Regions from separate parts of the Aliiglaciecola sp. 2_MG-2023 genome, predicted to be linked through region 1. Evidence: predicted binding sites of a transcription regulator. Region 1 holds the regulator's gene; the other holds the start of a gene.
The links. The regulator NrdR, encoded in region 1, represses ribonucleotide reductase genes. The targets are predictions, from matches to a motif close to AAACACNANATNTNGTGTTT.

Region 1 (3,426 bases):
TTTAATTGATAAAGATATTACTGGTAAAGATGCCGATGCTGCATTGGGTAGTGCCAATATCACAGTCAACAAAAATTCGGTACCAAATGATCCTCGCTCTCCTTTTGTAACTAGTGGCTTGCGTATTGGCTCTCCAGCAATTACCCGTCGCGGGTTTGGCGAACAGGAAGCTAAACAAGTGGCAAATTGGATTAGTGATGTGCTTGATGATATTGAAAGTGCGGAAACTATTGCTAGAGTTAAAAAAGAAGTGATTGAATTATGTGAGAAATTCCCCGTTTACGGTTAATTTCTAACACTCTACTACATATAGCCGCTGTTTATCAGCGGCTTTTTTTTGTCTTAGAATCATCGAATATTGGCTTACTAGCTACTTTGCCTTTGCCCTTAAGTTGCTGATAATAAAACTCACTTTTGTTAGAGGAGTAATATATGTCATCAGTAGTATCACGAATACCTGCCGCGTCAGCTGACATCGCAAAGGCCCATTTTGCACACTTATTAAGTTTAGAAACGGATTGTTGGGATACACATTTTGCCATCAGCAATAACCGTCAAGATTTTGTGTTGCTGGATGTGCGAAGTTTAGTGCTTTTCAAACAAGGCCATTTACCCAACGCGATAAACTTACCCCACAAAAACATCAACTCTGAGACAATCCAAACTTACCCTAATGAAACCTTATTTGTGGTGTATTGTGCTGGCCCTCATTGCAATGGCGCTGACAAGGCCGCTCTTAAATTAGCTGAATTGGGGCGACCAGTGAAAAAACTCATTGGTGGGGTAACAGGTTGGTTAGACGAAGGATTTGAATTAGTCACTGAAGAGTAAATCACTGGCCAAAGACTAATTGGCACTTGGTTTTAATTGGTAGTGCACCTTAAACCCTCTGCCATTGTTACCTGATACATTTACTAACAGGGTGTTTTCCGTACGTAAATATTCTATTTGCTTTGGAAAATCGTGATTTGGATTTTCAAAGGTAACGGTATTTGCTGTGCAGTTTTTCGCTCTAAAGGCCACTGGTAAACTATTGTGGCCAACTTTTGCTAAATAAAATATCTCTGTTTGCATTTGTACTAAACGCATACTTTCTTGTTGCTGGAGTTTTCCTGATGCATCTCGGCTGCTGCCTGTTCCTGTTAAGGTGTCGTCGCTTATTTTCAACCAACTTTCTTGGGTATTGCCATCAGGCGTCGTTTGCCAGTTCCCCACAAGCCATTGCAGTTGGGTTAGGGAAACACATTTCGAATCAGCAGCCTCTACGTGCGCATTAAATATAATTATCACTATTGATAATAGATAAATTAGACGTTGCATATATCACCTTTTGACTTTTTTATGCTAGTTTAGCGAGCATCTGTAGATAGTGAAAAGAAAATAAGTCTATGTTTTGTCCTTTCTGCTCTGAACAAGAAACTAAAGTTATCGATTCCCGATTGGTTGCCGAAGGTCATCAGGTGCGCCGCAGACGAGAGTGCACCGCTTGTCATGAGCGCTTTACTACCTTTGAAATTGCAGAGTTAGTGATGCCTAGAGTGGTTAAGCGCGACGGTTCAAGAGAGCCGTTTAATGAAGATAAATTGCGCGCCGGTTTATTGCGAGCATTAGAGAAACGCCCCGTAAGCACTGAAAAAGTGGAACATTGTATTAGTCAGTTGAAGTCATCTTTGCGCGCAACAGGAGAGCGGGAAATTAGCAGCGAATTCTTGGGCAGCTTGATCATGGATGCGCTCAAAGAGCTAGATAAAGTCGCCTACGTGCGTTTTGCATCGGTTTACCGTTCATTCGAAGATATTCGTGAGTTTGGTGAAGAAATTGCCAAATTAGGTGAAAAGCCTTAATTTTTTTATCCGCTTAGCGAAATTGGTACAAAATGTCTGCCTATAATTTTTCAAATTTAGACCATCATTTAATGAGCACCGCTCTAAAGTTGGCCAGCAAAGGTCAATTTACTACGACACCAAATCCCAATGTCGGCTGTGTTATTGCGAATCAAAATGGGGATGTACTAGGTCAAGGATGGCACCATAAAGCAGGCACTCCTCATGCTGAAGTACATGCTCTTAAACAAGCAGGTGACAAAGCACTAGGCGCGACCGCTTATGTTACTTTAGAGCCTTGTAGTCATTTTGGCAAAACTCCTCCTTGCGCTGATGCGTTAATTTACGCCGGTGTGAAACGTGTGGTTGCTGCTATGGTTGATCCCAACCCGAAGGTCGCGGGAAGTGGATTAAAACGTTTATCTGAACAAGGTATCGATGTCTCCCATGGTCTAATGACAGAGCAGGCTGAACTATTAAATCGCGGTTTTATAAAACGGATGAAATATAATCGTCCGTGGCTCACAGTGAAACTAGCCGCAAGCCTTGATGGTAAAACAGCATTAGCGAATGGTCATAGTCAATGGATTACAGGGGCGGCGGCGCGCTCTGATGTGCAAGAACATCGAGCTAGGAGCTGCGCCATATTGTCTGGTTCCGGAACGGTTTTAGCCGATAATCCAAGTCTAAATGTAAGATATAACGAATTAAGTCATGCCAAAACGTGGATAACTGAATCTGAACTTCGGCAACCCCTGCGAATTATTTTAGATGGTAAAAACCAACTTACTGATAATTTAAAAATGTTTGATCTTGATGGTCGAAATCTAATTATAAATCGCAAACATAACCCTTCAATAAGAGCCAGCGTAGAACAAGTCCAAATAAATAGCCTAGGCAATAAACTTGATTTACAGGCCATGTTACAAATTTTGTCTGAAAGACAATTAAATGAAGTTTGGGTAGAGGCTGGTGGCCGGCTTGCAGGGGCGTTAGTTCAACGAGACTTAGTTGATGAGTTGATTTTATATCAAGCGCCCAAACTATTGGGGGATAAAGGTCAAAATTTGTTTGTGATGGATGAACTGACACAAATGAATCAAGCTAAAATGTTACGATGGTCCACTGTTCGTATGGTCGGTAATGATTTGAAAATGGTCGCACATTTTAAATAACTGACTCAATTGAAACTTTTGCAAATATCGGATGACAAAATGTTTACTGGAATAATAGAAGATGTAGGTCATATCGCAAAATTGCAACCCAAGGGTGATGATATTCGCCTTACCGTTGCAGTGAATAAGTTAGATATGTCAGACGTGGCATTAGGTGACAGTATCGCCACCAATGGTGTGTGTTTAACCGTTGTGGATTTTTCAGATAAACATTACAGCGTTGATGTCTCTCCTGAAACCATCAAACGTTCTGGTTTTGCTAACTACACTGTGGGCGACAAAGTAAACCTTGAGAAAGCCATGCAGGCAAGCTCTCGCTTTGGCGGCCATATTGTCAGTGGTCATGTGGATGGTGTGGGAAAAATCGTGGCCATTAATCCGATTGATCGTTGGTTAGAAATCTGGATTCAAGCACCAGATGAATTAGC
Region 2 (3,426 bases), on a different contig from region 1:
CCAACCCTCTGAATTATTAAGTTGGGTCGATAGCACAGATTTAATCACTAAACACATGACAGGTTTGCATATGAACCCCTTTTCCAAACAATATTACCTTTCTGAACAAAACGTTGATGTAAATTACATAGTGCATTGCCAGAAAAGTGAAGTGTAAAGATGGTCTCGAAAAACAATTTATTTAATGACAAGTACGCTGGCATTTTATTTGATTTGGATGGCACCTTGTTAGACACCGCGGCTGATTTGGGTAATGCCCTTAATCATGTGCTTGCCCATTATGATCGCCCAGCCTGCCAGCCTCAGGAATACCGCTGTGTTGCATCAGACGGTGCCCTTGGTTTGTTAAAATTGGGGTTTGCAGATGATTTTGAAGCCCTGTCAAAGCAAGCGTTGCAGAAATGCAGACAAATGCTTCTTGACCATTACGAACAGAATGTTTGTGTTGATACAACCTGCTTTGAAGGGGTTGAGGATAGCTTAGAGTTTCTGAATCAAAATGCTATTCCTTGGGGGATTGTCACTAACAAGCCTGGATTTTTAACCACGCAATTACTGACCCACTTCCCAATTATGCAAAGTTGCGGGATTGTCATCAGTGGCGACACTTATATTAAACGTAAACCTCATCCTCTGCCGCTTTTAGAAGCCGCCAGAGTGCTTGAAGTGAATCCACAAAATACCTTATATGTTGGTGACGCGCTTAGAGATATTGAAGCCGCCCGTAACGCAAATATGGTTAGTGTCGCGGCGCTCTATGGTTACATTAAAGATCAACAAGAAGTGATTAATTGGAAAGCAGACTTTGAGATAAGTCAGTTCAGTCAGTTACACGATCTAACTTAGGCACAAAATTCATCAAATTTATGTCACTCTCACATTTCATAAATGAACAGGGGGAAGCATAAAGAATACCAGATATAGTGACAGTTGAGATTTTAAACACTATATATCGTGATATTCTAAAAATAGATTTTGTCCTTCAAAAATAATTTAACTTTTTAATTTAATCTAAAATTTGCTTGCATTCGGCTTAACTCATTCGCTAATGCAGCTTCTAAGTTAGTCAATACTAACATATCAATTGGTTGAGTTTTTTTGGCGATAAAACCACCACATATTGGGTTGCAAATAGAGGTAAACACCTCTATCTTGTGCTCGTCACATTTTTTCTAACTATTCTAAAAAATAACCGGAAGTAAACGCTTTTCAATGCGATCAATTTACTCCATGAAGTGTGGCTAGAATTTAAAACGTTAATATACAAAAACAATGTGTTCGTTAAATTTTATTTTTCAGAGCATGGGGCGCTAATTATCTTATACGGCTATCAAATACATGAATAACTCTCTAAATGTCACGAAACGCGATGGTGAACGTGAAGTCTTAAATTTGGACAAAATTCACAAAGTCATAACTTGGGCGGCCAAAGGCCTAAAAAATGTTTCAGTTTCTCAAGTTGAAATCAAAGCTCACATTCAATTTTATGATGGTATCAAAACCGAAGACATTCATGAGACCTTGATCAAATCAGCAGCAGACTTAATTTCTACTGATACACCTGATTACCAATATCTTGCAGCTCGTTTAGCCGTTTTCCATCTGCGTAAAAAAGCCTATGGTCAGTTTGAACCACCTACTTTGCTTACTCACGTAAAAGAGATGGTTGCTAAGGGAAAATATGACCAACACATTTTAGAAGACTACTCAGAGCAAGAGCTGAATGAACTAGATCAATATATGGATCATTGGCGCGACATGAACTTCAGTTATGCAGCAGTTAAACAACTGGAAGGCAAATATTTAGTTCAGAATCGCGTGACCGGTGAAATCTACGAAAGTGCCCAATTTTTGTATATTTTAGTGGCAGCGTGTTTGTTCGCTAACTATCCAAAAGACACACGTTTAGATTATGTAAAACGTTTCTATGATGCCACATCATTATTTAAAATTTCTTTGCCTACGCCAATTATGTCGGGCGTTAGAACCCCTACCCGTCAATTTAGTTCTTGTGTATTGATAGAAGCTGGCGACAGCCTAGATTCGATCAACGCGACTGCCAGCGCGATCGTAAAATACGTTAGTCAACGAGCTGGTATCGGCGTAAATGCTGGGCGTATTCGTGCTCTAGGCAGTGAAATTCGCGGTGGTGAGGCTTACCACACCGGTTGTATCCCATTTTATAAATACTTCCAAACCGCGGTGAAAAGTTGCTCTCAAGGTGGTGTTCGAGGCGGCGCAGCAACCTTATTTTATCCGGTATGGCACTTAGAAGTAGAATCTTTATTGGTACTTAAAAATAACCGTGGTGTTGAAGAAAATCGAGTTAGACATCTCGATTACGGTGTTCAGTTTAATAAACTTATGTACACACGCATGATCAAGGATCAACATATCACGCTGTTCAGCCCCTCCGATGTACCAGGGCTTTATGATGCCTTCTTTGCGGATCAAGATGAGTTCGAAGCTTTATATGTTAAGTACGAACAAGATGATTCTATTCGTAAAAAGAAAATCAGAGCAGTAGAGTTATTTAGTTTATTTATGCAAGAGCGTGCAAGTACAGGGCGTATTTATCTGCAAAATGTTGATCACTGTAATACTCACAGTCCATTTAATCCGAAACTTGCACCGGTTAGACAAAGCAACTTGTGTTTGGAGATTGCCCTTCCAACCAAACCTTTGCAGCACATTAACGACGAAAATGGCGAAATCGCACTTTGTACCTTATCTGCATTTAATCTCGGCGCAATTGAAAGCCTTGACGAATTCGAAGAAATGGCTGACTTAGCGGTACGCGCACTGGATAGCTTGTTAGACTATCAAGATTACCCAGTCCCTGCTGCATACCGTGCGTCAATTGATAGAAGAACCTTGGGTATAGGTGTCATTAACTTTGCTTACTACTTGGCTAAAAATGGCAAAAAATACTCAGATGGAAGTGGTAATGCGCTAATACACAGAACCTTTGAAGCCATGCAGTATTATCTTCTTAAAGCTTCAAATAACCTAGCTAAAGAAAAAGGTGCTTGTCCTAAGTTCAATGAAACCACCTATTCACAAGGTATATTGCCCATTGATACCTACAAAAAAGATTTAGATAAGGTATGTGACGAGCCACTTCATTACGACTGGGAATCCTTGCGTAAAGAAATTGTTGAACACGGGCTGCGAAACAGTACGTTATCAGCATTAATGCCGTCAGAAACGTCTTCACAGATATCCAATGCGACAAATGGTATAGAGCCACCTCGTGGGCATATTAGTATTAAATCCTCAAAAGATGGCGTACTCAAACAAGTGGTACCTGAATACGATAGATTGAAGGAGCAATACGAATTGCTTTGGGATATCAATTCCAACGATGGTTACCTGCAATTATGCGCCATCATGCAAAAATTTATCGATCAAACGATTTCTGCCAAT

Region 2: nrdA (class 1a ribonucleoside-diphosphate reductase subunit alpha) is a predicted target of NrdR. The motif match lies at 1,109-1,128, and genes of this name have one in related genera.

What each region holds. Positions count from the first base shown of each region.
Region 1 is NZ_JAUORY010000003.1:113,095-116,520, reverse strand. It holds gene glyA (serine hydroxymethyltransferase) at 1-289, shown strand, start outside; gene Q4567_RS04380 (rhodanese-like domain-containing protein) at 433-831, shown strand; gene Q4567_RS04375 (DUF6265 family protein) at 847-1,320, opposite strand; gene nrdR (transcriptional regulator NrdR) at 1,389-1,844, shown strand; gene ribD (bifunctional diaminohydroxyphosphoribosylaminopyrimidine deaminase/5-amino-6-(5-phosphoribosylamino)uracil reductase RibD) at 1,877-2,998, shown strand; gene Q4567_RS04360 (riboflavin synthase) at 3,038-3,426, shown strand, end outside.
Region 2 is NZ_JAUORY010000024.1:22,187-25,612, forward strand. It holds gene ubiG (bifunctional 2-polyprenyl-6-hydroxyphenol methylase/3-demethylubiquinol 3-O-methyltransferase UbiG) at 1-157, shown strand, start outside; gene Q4567_RS18530 (HAD family hydrolase) at 160-846, shown strand; gene nrdA (class 1a ribonucleoside-diphosphate reductase subunit alpha) at 1,339-3,426, shown strand, end outside.